One region of the Thermomonas brevis genome, then DNA from elsewhere that is predicted to be linked to it. Evidence: riboswitches for the same ligand, from Rfam matches in the RefSeq annotation. Region 1 holds a riboswitch; the other holds the start of a gene.
The links. Region 1 has a riboswitch for cobalamin ahead of H9L17_RS15065 (CoA-acylating methylmalonate-semialdehyde dehydrogenase). Riboswitches for the same ligand answer to the same signal wherever they lie in the genome.
Positions count from the first base shown of each region.

Region 1 (5,728 bases):
GCGCTTGGCCATCGCGCACCACACGGTGGCGTCCGCGCTGCGCGCGTCGAGCTTGCGCGCGGCGGTGTGCACCATCTGCCGCGCGGCGACCAGTTGTGTCGCCATGTCGGCCAGTTTGAACTGCAAGGCTTGGAACTCGGCCAGCTTTTTGCCGAACTGGCGGCGTTCGCCCATGTAGCGGCGCGCGGCGTCCAGCGCGCCCTGCGCCGCGCCCAGCGAGCAGGCGGCGATGTTGATGCGGCCGCCGTCCAAGCCCTTCATGGCGATCTTGAAACCGTCGTCCTCGTTGCCCAGCAGATTGGTCGCCGGCACGCGCACGTTCTCGAACGCGACGCCGCGCGTGGGCTGGCTGTTCCAGCCGAGTTTTTCTTCCTTGCGCCCATACGCAATCCCCGCCGCATCCGCCAGTACCGCGAACGCGCTGATGCCGCGCGCGCCGTCCTCGCCGGTGCGCGCCATCACCACCAGCAGGTCGGTCGCGCCCGCGCCGGAGATGAAGGCTTTGCTGCCGGTCAGCAGGTAATCGTCGCCGTCGCGCACGGCGCGGGTTTTCAGAGAGGCCGCATCGGAACCTGCGCCCGGTTCGGTCAGGCAGTACGAGGCCAGCTTCGCGCCGCTGGCCAGCGCCGCGCCCCACGTGTCGCGTAGGGCGGGGCGGGCGTGCGCGGTCAGCATCCACGTCGCCATGTTGTGGATGCTGACGAAGGCGGCGGTGGACGGATCGACCGCCGCCAGTTCCTCGAACACGATGGCGGCGTCCAGCCGGGTCAGCCCGCTGCCGCCGGCGGCTTCATCGACGTACAGCCCGCAGAAGCCGAGTTCGCCGGCCTTGGCGATGGCTTCGCGCGGGAAGATGCCTTCGGCGTCCCAGTGCGCCGCATGCGGGGCCAGCTCGGCCTGTGCGAAATCGCGCGCGGCTTCGCGGAACGCCTGCTGGTCTTCGCTCAACGCCGGCCATGCCGACGCCTGCATGTCCATGACGGCGGCCATCACTTCAAACTGATCGTGGTGTTGACGCCGTGGCTGGCGGTGTCGTCGTCGAACCAGCGTGCCGTCACGGTCTTGGTCTGGGTGTAGAACGCGACCACCTGCTTGCCGTAGGGGCCAAGGTCGCCGAGCTTGGACGCGCGCGAGCCGGTGAACGAGAACAGCGGCACCGGCACCGGGATCGGCAGGTTGATGCCGACCTGTCCCACGTCGATGTCCTCTTGGAACTTGCGCGCCGCCGCGCCGGACTGGGTGAAGATCGCGGTGCCGTTGCCGTTCGGGTTGGCGTTGACCAGCGCGATGGCCTCGTCCAGCGTCTTGGCTTCGAGGATCACCAGCACCGGGCCGAAGATTTCCTCGTCGTAGATGCGCATGCCGGGCTTCACGCCGGAGAAGATGGTCGGGCCGACGAAATTGCCTTGCTCGAAGCCGGGGACGGCGGGGTTGCGGCCGTCGAGTTCCAGCGTCGCGCCCTGTTCGATGCCGGAGGCGATCAGCGCCTCGACGCGCGCACGCGCGGCGCAGGAAATCACCGGGCCGACGTCGGTGCCCGCTTCGGTGCCGGCGTTGACCTTGAGCGTTTTCGCCTTGGCGACCAGATCGGGAATCCATGCCTTCGCCGCGCCCACCAGCACGGCGGTGGACGCGGCCATGCAGCGTTGCCCCGCCGCGCCGAACGCCGCGCCGGCCATCGCGTTGAGCGTCTGCTCCTTGTTGGCGTCGGGCAGCACCACCGCGTGGTTCTTCGCGCCCATCATGCACTGCGCGCGCTTGCCCGCCAGCGATGCGCGGTTGTAAACGTGCGTGCCGACCTTGGTGGAACCGACGAACGACACCGCCTTGATGTCGGGATGGTCGCAAAGGGCGTTGACCACGTCCTCGCCGCCGTGGACGACGTTGAGCACGCCCTTGGGAATGCCGGCTTCCAGCGCCAATTCCACCAGCCGCATCGTCACCATCGGGTCTTGCTCGGACGGCTTGAGCACGAAGGTATTGCCGGTGGCGATCGCCATCGGGAACATCCACAGCGGGATCATCGCCGGGAAGTTGAACGGGGTGATGCCGGCGCACACGCCCAGCGGTTGCAGCAGTGTGTAGGTATCGACGCCGCCGGCCACGTTGTTGGCGAGTTCGCCCAGTTGCAGATTGCCGATGGACGCCGCGTGTTCGACCACTTCCAGCCCGCGGAACACGTCGCCCTCGGCGTCGGGCAGGGTCTTGCCCTGTTCGGCGGTGAGGATCGCCGCCAGTTCGCCCATGTGCTCGCGGATCAATTGCTGATACTTGAGGAAGATGCGCGCGCGGGTGCCGATGGGCGTCTTGCGCCACGTCTTGAACGCTTCGCGCGCCGAGGCGATGGCGGCTTCGACTTCATCGGCGGTGGCGAACGGCACCCGCGCCAGTACGGCCTGCGTGGCCGGGTTGACCACATCGCGCCAGTGGGTGGTGTTCGATTCGACGAATTCGCCGTCGATCAACAGCTTGACGGTCGCGGCATTGGCCGCAACGCGGTGCATCTCGTTCATTGTCCATCTCTCCGTGCCGCACACCCGCGAAGGGAGCGTTGCAGGAGCGGGACAGGGCGGATTGCGCGCGCACGGACGCCGCGATCAGCTCGTCCGGTTGCCCGCCGCAACACCCGAGGAGGACGCCAAGGCGTCCACTACTGGCCGGTCTCCGGGCTTGCGAGCGATGCGGTTTGCATCCCCCCGACGCCTTCCCGCGCGGACGCAGTGGCTGTGTGTCGGGCTTTCTCGCCTACCGTTGCGGGGGCAGCGCCGGCGTCTGACCGGCTTCCCGTTTCACCCTGCGCACCGGTTGGCGGCAGGACACCTGTAGCCGGCCGAGTGTAGGCGGCGGGGGCGGCGACGGACAAGCTGCACCGCCGCAGGGCCGGTGCGTATGCGCCGCACTTGATCCAGATCAATTCAATATCTAGTTGTTTCGTGGATCAATAGCACAACATATTGTGTTTATGGAGCGGGACAATGGAAGCGAGCAGAACGGCGGCGGCGGTTCCCGGACGCCATTGGATCGACCCGGTGGCCTCGGTCGAGGAGTACCTGACCCGCGCCGACTGGCGGGTCAACGCCAACGCCAATCAGGGCTATTCGCTGGGCGGGCTGATCCTGAACGCGGCGGGCAAGGTGACCGCCAACTACTGGCTGGAAAAGGTCTATCCGCCGGAAATCGCCCGCGCCCACCGCGAGGCCGATCTGCACATCCACGATCTGGACATGCTGGCCGGCTACTGCGCCGGCTGGTCGCTGCGCACGCTGCTGTACGAAGGCTTCAACGGCGTGCCGAACAAGGTCGAGGCCGGCCCGCCCAAGCATCTGTCCTCGGCGGTGGGGCAGATCGTCAACTTCCTCGGCACTTTGCAGAACGAGTGGGCGGGCGCGCAGGCGTTTTCCTCGTTCGACACCTACATGGCACCGTTCGTGCGCAAGGACGGGCTGTCCTACGACGAGGTGCGCCAGTGCATTCAGGAGTTGATCTTCAACCTCAACGTGCCTTCGCGCTGGGGCACGCAGACGCCGTTCACCAATCTCACCTTCGACTGGGTCTGCCCGGACGACCTGAAGCACCAGACGCCGTTCATCGGCGGCGAGGAGATGCCGTTCGCCTACGGCGAATTGCAGGCCGAGATGGACATGATCAACCGCGCCTACATCGAAGTGATGAGCGCGGGCGATGCGCGCGGGCGGGTGTTCACCTTCCCGATCCCGACCTACAACATCACCGCCGATTTCCCGTGGGAATCGGAGAACGCGCAGCGCCTGTTCGAGATGACCGCCAAGTACGGCCTGCCGTACTTCCAGAACTTCATCAATTCCGAACTCGACCCGGGCATGATCCGTTCGATGTGCTGCCGCTTGCAGCTCGACCTGCGCGAGTTGCTCAAGCGCGGCAACGGCCTGTTCGGCAGCGCCGAGCAGACCGGCAGCCTCGGCGTGGTGACGGTCAATTGCGCGCGCCTGGGCTATCTGCATCGCGGCGACGAAGCCGCGCTGTTCGCGCGCCTGGATGAACTGCTGGAACTGGGCCGGCGCAGTCTGGAGATCAAGCGCGAGGTGGTGCAGCGGCACATCGACGACGGGTTGTATCCGTACACCAAGCGTTATCTCGGCACGCTGCGCAACCACTTCTCTACGCTGGGGGTGAACGGCATCAACGAGATGATCCGCAACTTCACCGGCGATGCGCACGACCTCACCAGCGAGTGGGGCCACGCCTTCGCGCTGCGCCTGCTCGACCACGTGCGCGCGCGAATGGTGGCGTTCCAGGAGCAGGCCGGCCATCTCTACAACCTCGAAGCCACGCCGGCCGAGGGCACCACCTATCGCTTTGCGAAAGAGGATCGGCGGCGCTGGCCGGACATCCTGCAGGCCGGCAGCGCGGACAAGCCGTACTACACCAATTCCTCGCAGCTGCCGGTGGGCTTCACCGACGATCCGTTCGAGGCGCTGGAACGGCAGGAGGCGTTGCAATCGCGCTACACCGGCGGCACCGTGCTGCATCTGTACATGGGCGAGCGCATTTCCAGCGGCGACGCCTGCCGCGAACTGGTGCGGCGCGCGCTGAGCCGCTTCCGCCTGCCGTACATCACGATCACGCCCACTTTCTCGATCTGCCCGGTACACGGCTATCTGGCGGGCGAGCACGCATTCTGCCCGCGCTGCGACGAGCGGCTGCTGGCGGAACAACGGGCGGCCGCCGCGCCGCCTTCCAACGTCGATGTCGCATCTTTCGAGGAGCTCTCCGCATGAACAATCCGGCCGTTCTTTCTTCCCCAACCGCCGCGCCGCTGCGCGACGAAGACCGCCAGCGCTGCGAAGTGTGGACGCGGGTGATGGGCTACCACCGCCCGGTGTCCAGCTTCAACATCGGCAAGCAGGGCGAACACGCGCAGCGGCAGTTCTTCCGCGAAGCGCCGGTGCGCCGTGCCGCATGATCCGCGTCGGCGGAATGACGCCGTTGACCAGCATCGACTTTCCCGGTCGGCTGGCGGCGGTGTTGTTCCTGCAAGGCTGCCCATGGCGCTGCGGCTATTGCCACAACCCGGAATTGCTGCCGGCGCGGGCGGAAGTTGGGATTGCGTGGGAACGGGTCGAAGCGTTCCTGCGACGCCGGCAGGGCTTGCTGGATGCGGTGGTGTTTTCCGGCGGCGAGCCGACTGCGCAGGCCGCGCTGCCGCAGGCCATCGCGCGGGTGAGGGCGATGGGCTATCGCATCGGCCTACATACCGGCGGTATGTATCCGGCGCGGCTGCGCTTGGTCTTGCCGTTGCTGGACTGGATCGGGCTGGACGTCAAAGCGCCCGAGGACTATCACGATGCGGTGACGGGCCGTCGCGACAGCGCGCGGCCGACGTTCGAGGCGCTGGATGCGGTGCTGGACAGCGGCGTTGCCTATGAGTGCCGCACCACGTGGCATCCGACGCTGTATCCGGCGCAGGCGCTGTATCGCTTGGCCGATGGGCTTTCGGCGCGAGGCGTGAAGCATTGGGCCTTGCAGGAATGCCGCGACGAAGGGCGCGCGCGCATTGCCGGGGATGAGGTGGATTTGGAACGGTTGTGCGCGGGCTTCAAGAGTTTTTGTTTCCGGCGCGGATGATGTTCCTTCTCCCTACGGGAGAAGGTGCCCCGAAGGGGCGGATGAGGGTGCGGCGGAGCTGATTGCATCGCATGTGCCGAACCCTCACCCCAACCCCTCTCCCAATGGGAGAGGGGCTTTAAAG
Region 1 covers NZ_CP060711.1:3,246,874-3,252,601, forward strand. The annotation lists gene H9L17_RS15060 (acyl-CoA dehydrogenase family protein) at 1-978, opposite strand, end outside; gene H9L17_RS15065 (CoA-acylating methylmalonate-semialdehyde dehydrogenase) at 990-2,504, opposite strand; cobalamin riboswitch at 2,639-2,839, opposite strand; gene H9L17_RS15070 (ribonucleoside triphosphate reductase) at 2,976-4,757, shown strand; gene nrdD (anaerobic ribonucleoside-triphosphate reductase) at 4,754-4,942, shown strand; gene H9L17_RS15080 (anaerobic ribonucleoside-triphosphate reductase activating protein) at 4,939-5,604, shown strand.

Region 2 (5,728 bases), 1.0 Mb from region 1:
GCCGTAGCGCTCCTGCAGCTTGCCGGCCAGGTATTCCTCGTTGCCTTCGGCGACCTGCACGTCGTCGTTGGTCAGCTTGCCCCAGCGCGCCTTGACCTTGCCGGTCACCTGCTTCCACTGGCCCTTGATGCGGTCCTCGTTCATGTCGTTCTCCTGATGGCGGCATCGTGCGGATGCCGCCGATGTGCTGGAAATCGGGGCGGCGCGGAAGCGTCCGCGCGCCCGGCGATGCGCGTCCGGCGCGGGATCAGTGCTTGGCGGTCAGGCCGCTGTCGTCGACCTGCTTGACGCCCTTCACGCTGCGCGCGGCGGCGATCGCCTTCTTCACGGTGAGGTCGCCGTCCAGCGCGCCGGTCAGGGTGACCACGCCATCGACGGTCTTGACGGTGACATCGTTGGCGGGAACGCCGGCGGTGGTGGCGAGTTCGGCCTTCACCTTGGCGGTAATCCAGGCATCGTCCACCGCCTGGCCGGCGCTGCTGCTGCGCTCGCTGCTGGCGTCGCTGGACTTCACCTTGGCGGGGTCGCCCACCTTCAGCCCGGCGGCGTCGACGTCCTTCACGCCCTTGACGCCGCGGGTGACGGCCACGGCCTTGTTCACCGCGGTTTCGGTCGGCAGCACGCCGGTCAGGGTCACCCGGCCGTCGGCGGTGTTCACGGATACGTCGTTGGCGGACACGCCGTCGGTGGTGACGAGTTCGGTCTTCACCTTGGTGGTGATCCACGCGTCGTCCACCGCCTGGGTGGCGCTGGAGGACTTGCCGGTGTCCTGCGCGTCCTGCGCGGCGGCCAGCGCGCTGCCGCTGCCGAACAGGAGCGCGCAGGTGATGGCGAGCGAAATGGGGGTGTGCTGGGTCTTCATGGTCCGGATCTCCTTGAGGATGATCGGCCGGGTTCCGCTGGCCGATGGGGGAATGGTCGCGCCGCCGCCGGACGGCGGATGTTGCCGGTCCGAACGAACGGGCATCCGCGAACGCAGATCGATGCGACACGGCGTTGCAGGCCGTGCCTGCGACGCGTTCCAAACTTACCGGCCGGATTGGTAAGGCCGCGTCATGGTCGCGCCGGGGTCGAAGAAAAAGGCCCGGCATCGCTGCCGGGCCTGTCGCATCCTTGCGCGCGTCCTTGCGGAGGAGGGCGTCCTTATTCGGGCTGCCAGCGCAGGCTGAGCACGAACTCGCGGCCGGGCTGGTTGTACCAGGCGCTGGTTTCGTAGCGCTTGTCGAAGGCGTTGACCACGTTCGCCTGCAGCGTCCAGCCGGGGGCGAAGCGCCAGGACACGCGTGCGTCGAGGGTGCCGTAGCCGCCCACGCGCAGGGTGTTGGCGGCGTCGTCCCAGCGCGCGGCTTCGGCGATGCCGGACACGCCGAAGCCCCAGGCGCCGACGTCGCGGTCGAGGTCGAGGCGCGCGCTGCGCTGCGGGCGGCGGGCGAGGCGCTTGCCGCTGTCCAGGTTGCGCGCGTCCAGCCAGCCGAGCTGGCCGCGCAGCGTCCATTCGCCGAGCGTGGCCGAGCCGGTCAGCTCGATGCCGCGGATGCGCGCGTCCTCGACGTTGACCGGCTTGAACAGCGAGGACTCCCAGGCGATCAGGTCGCTGGCGCGGGTCTGGTAGGCGTTGGCCTGCACGTGCCAGCCATCGCCGCCGCGCGCCAGCGACAGCTCGGTGCTGCGCGAGGTTTCCGGGTTCAGATCCGGGTTGCTGGCGCCGGGGTAGTACAGCTCGTTGAAGGTGGGCGCCTTGAACGCGGTGGCGTGGCTGGCGGTCACGCGCCAGCCCTCGGCGAAGTCCAGCCCCCATGCAATCCCGCCGGTGGTGTGGCCGCCGAACTGGTCGTTGTCGTCGCGGCGCAGGCTCAGCTGCAGGTCGTGCGCGCCGAAGTCTCCCTGGTACTGGGCGAACACCGCGCGGTTGCCGCGGGTGCGGGCGAACGGCGACCACGGATCGACCACGTTGGCAGCGTCGCGCAGCCAGTCGAAGCCGGCGCTCAGCAACTGGCCTTTCGCGACGCCGAAGTCGCCCTGCAGGCTCGCGCTGTCGCGGGTGGTGGTGTAGCGGTTGGCGAAGGCGCTGCCGATGTAGTTGTCGGAGTCGTCGGTGTTGCGGCCGGCGGTCAGCTTCAGCTGCATGGCCTCGGACGGCGTCCAGCGCACGCTGCCGCCCACGGTCTGCTGGACGATGTCGGAGTTGTCCTGGTAGTCGCCGTCGTAGTCGTTGTGGCCTTCGGCGCGGCTGGCGCGGGCGTCGAACTGCCAGGCTTCGCCGGGCGCGAAGTCCGCGCGCAGGGCGGCGCTGTTGTTGCGGTAGCCGTCGCGGTCGAGGTGCGTGCCCTGCTTGATGAAGCAGCCCGCGCCGGAGAAGTCGGTGTTCAGGTTGCCGTTGCAGGCGTTGATGCCGTCGGTGCCCTGGTGAGCCACGTCCACGCCCACGCCGCCGCGCTTGCCGCGCAGGTCGAGGCCGGCCGAGGCTTCGCGCAGGCCGTGGCTGCCGGCGGCGATGCGGGCGCGGCCGCGCACGCCTTCGGTCTCGCCGCGGCGGGTGAAGATCTGGATCACGCCGCCGATGGCGTCGGCGCCGTACAGCGACGAGCGCGGGCCGCGCACGATCTCGATGCGCTCGATTTGCGCCAGCGGGAGATCCTGCAGCGAGGTCAGGCCCGAGGTCGGCGAGCCCACGCGGATGCCGTCGATCAGGAACAGCACGTGGTCGGACTCGGTGCCGCGCATGAACAGCGTGGACAGCTTGCCCAGCCCGCCCTGGTTGACGATGGCGATGCCGGCGCGGCCGCGCAGCAGTTCCGGAAGCGAACGCGCGCTGCTGGCGTCGATCTGAGCGCGGTCGATCACTTCCACCGCCGCCAGCGCGGCGTCGACCGTGGTGGGGGTGCGGGTGGCGGTGACGACGACGGCGTCGAGATCCTTGGCCTCGTCGCCGTGGGCCAGCGCCAGCGAGGGCAGCAGCGCAAGCGCGAGGATGTTGAGGCGGAGCGGGATGGAGCGGAAACGCATGATGGGTTCTCCGGCGCGCACGCCCGCGCGCCCGTGGATGGAAGGGCGGCTGCGCTGCGGACGGAAACGGCGGACGAAGGCGATGCGCGTGCGGCACGGGCAGGCCGGCGTCGCGCAATGCCCGCCGCATCGCAACCTGACGTGTCCGTGGCCGGTCTCCGGGCTTGCGGGCGGACATCGGTCGATGTCCCGTCCGGCGCCTTCCCATGCCTGCATCGAACCGATGCGCGCACAGTGGCCGATGCCGGACTTGTCTCGCTTACCGTTGCGGGGGCAGCGCCGGACTGGATGCACCTGCGTGCAGCGTCACCGGCTTCCCGTTTCAATCCGCAGGCAGGGCCGGCGGATCACCTCGAACCCGGCAATTCTAGCGCAGCCGCGGGCGCGGCCGGCGGATCAGTCGCCGTCGTTCGATTCCGATCCGCCATGACGATCGTCGTCGGCGTACGCATCGAAAAGCGGCGCGAACGCGGGCGCGGCGGCTTCGTCGTGGTGGGTGGTGGTGACCGGCGCGGCGGCCGGACGACCGCGCGGCGGCGGCAGCAGCGCGATGGCCGCCTCGGCGGCCTGCACCAGTTCGGTGCGGCGCGCCTCCGGCACTTCCTGCCAGTGGCAGTCCTTCAGCGCGCCTTCCAGCGAGTACAGCAGGTTGAGGCTGGGCTTGAAGCCGGCGCGGCGCACCTTCATGTACGCCTCCACCGCGCCGACCGCGGCCAGGTCGTCCAGCGAGCGCAGGCCCACCTGGCGCAGCCAGGCGGCGGACTTCGGGCCGATGTTGCGCAGCTTCGCGCTCATTGCAGCGATTCCAGGAACGCCCGGGCGATCGCTTCCAGGCCTTGCTGGTCTTCAACGGAAAAGCGCGCGGGGATCGGACTGTCGAGGTCGAACACGCCGAGCAGCGCATCGCCCTGGTACAGCGGCACGACCAGCTCCGAGCGGCTGGCCGAATCGCAGGCGATGTGGCCGGGAAAGGCGTTCACGTCCTCGACGCGCTGCGTCTGCCGGGTGCGCGCCGCCGCGCCGCACACGCCTTTCTCCAGCGGGATGCGCACGCAGGCGGGCAGGCCCTGGAACGGGCCGACCACCAGCTCGGCGCCGTCGTAGAAGTAGAAGCCCACCCAGTTGAGGTCGGGCAGCGCGTGGTACACCAGCGCGGACAGGTTGGCGGCGTTGGCGATGCGGTCGCGTTCGTCGTGCAGCAGCGCGCGCGCCTGTTCCAGCAGCTGCGCGTATTGTTCCGGCTTGCTGCCGGTGAGGGCGGTGGCGGAGAAGCTCATCCGTCGAGTCTAGCAGCGCCGCACGCTATGCTGACGGGATGACGGGAGTTTCCGAACTGCGGCGCATGCCGGACGGGTTTCTGGAGCGCGGCGCGCAGGTGACGCGGCTGGAAGCGTTCGTGGACGCCGCGTTCGCGTTCGCGGTCACCCTGCTGGTGATCTCGCTGGACGCCATTCCGGACAGCATCCCGGCCTTGATGGAGGCGATGAAGGGCGTGCCGGCGTTCGCCGCCTCGTTCGCGCAGATCGCGTTCTTCTGGCATGCGCACGCGGGCTGGAGCAAGCGCTACGGCCTGGACGACGCGGCCAGCACCTGGCTCAGCCTGGCGATGGTGTTCCTGGTGCTGGTCTACGTGTACCCGCTGAAGATCGTCTACGGCGCGCTGTTCTTCTGGCTCAGCGCCGGCTGGTTCCGGGCGCCGGTGCCGTTCGGCAGCCTGGGCGACCTGGCCGCCATGTTCGCGGTGTACGGCATCGCCTTCGCCACGCTGTCGGCCTGCATGCTGGCGCTGTACGCGCACGCGTGGCGGCGCCGGGACGCATTGGGGCTGGATGCGGCCGAAGCGGCGATGACCCGGCGCAACGCCGCGGCCTGGTGCTGGCGCGTGATCGTGGCGCTGCTGTCGCTGCTGGCCGCCTGGATGCTGTCGCGCAGCGCCCGCGTGCCGATCTGGCTGACCGGCGCGCCGGGGATGGCGTATCTCCTGATGCCGCTGTCGCGCGTCTTCGCCTCCGCGTTCGAGCGCCGCGCGCGTGCCGGGACGCATCCGGAGCGGACGTGACCTTCCCGCTCTACGTCACCGGCACCGACACCGGCATCGGCAAGACCCTGTCGAGCTGCGCGCTGCTGCATGCGCTGCGCGGGCGCGGCCTGCGCGCGGCGGGGATGAAGCCGGTGGCGAGCGGTTGCGCGCGCATCGACGGCGAATGGCGCAACGAGGACGCGCTGGCCCTGCAGGCGGCGGGCGAGGCCGGCATCGCCTACGCCGACATCAATCCGTTCGCGCTGGAACATCCGCTGGCGCCGGAACTGGCCGCGCGCGATGCCGGCGTCGAAGTCGGATTTCAGCCGATCCTCGCTGCGTATGCGCGGCTCGCGGCGCGCGCCGACGCGGTGGTGGTCGAAGGCGTCGGCGGCTGGGCCGCACCGTTGTCGGCGTCGCTGATGCAGGCCGATCTGGTGCGCGCGCTGCGGTTGCCGGTGGTGCTGGTGGTCGGGCTGCGGCTGGGCTGCCTCAACCATGCGCTGCTCAGCGCGCGGGCGATCGCTGACGACGGCGTGCAGTTGGCGGGCTGGATCGCGTCGCATGTCGATCCGGCGATGGAGCGCGTCGAGGACAACCTGGCGATGCTGCGCGAGCGCTTGCCTGCGCCGTGCTGGGGCGTGCTGCCGCATGCGCCGGGTATCGATCCGGCATTGCTTGCACGACATCTGCGGATTGCCG
Region 2 covers NZ_CP060711.1:2,246,527-2,252,254, forward strand. The annotation lists gene H9L17_RS10350 (CsbD family protein) at 1-144, opposite strand, end outside; gene H9L17_RS10355 (BON domain-containing protein) at 248-862, opposite strand; gene btuB (TonB-dependent vitamin B12 receptor) at 1,144-3,006, opposite strand; cobalamin riboswitch at 3,139-3,376, opposite strand; gene H9L17_RS10365 (TfoX/Sxy family protein) at 3,403-3,801, opposite strand; gene H9L17_RS10370 (GAF domain-containing protein) at 3,798-4,283, opposite strand; gene H9L17_RS10375 (TMEM175 family protein) at 4,322-5,065, shown strand; gene bioD (dethiobiotin synthase) at 5,062-5,728, shown strand, end outside.
Region 2: another riboswitch for cobalamin. It lies ahead of btuB (TonB-dependent vitamin B12 receptor); the one in region 1 lies ahead of H9L17_RS15065 (CoA-acylating methylmalonate-semialdehyde dehydrogenase).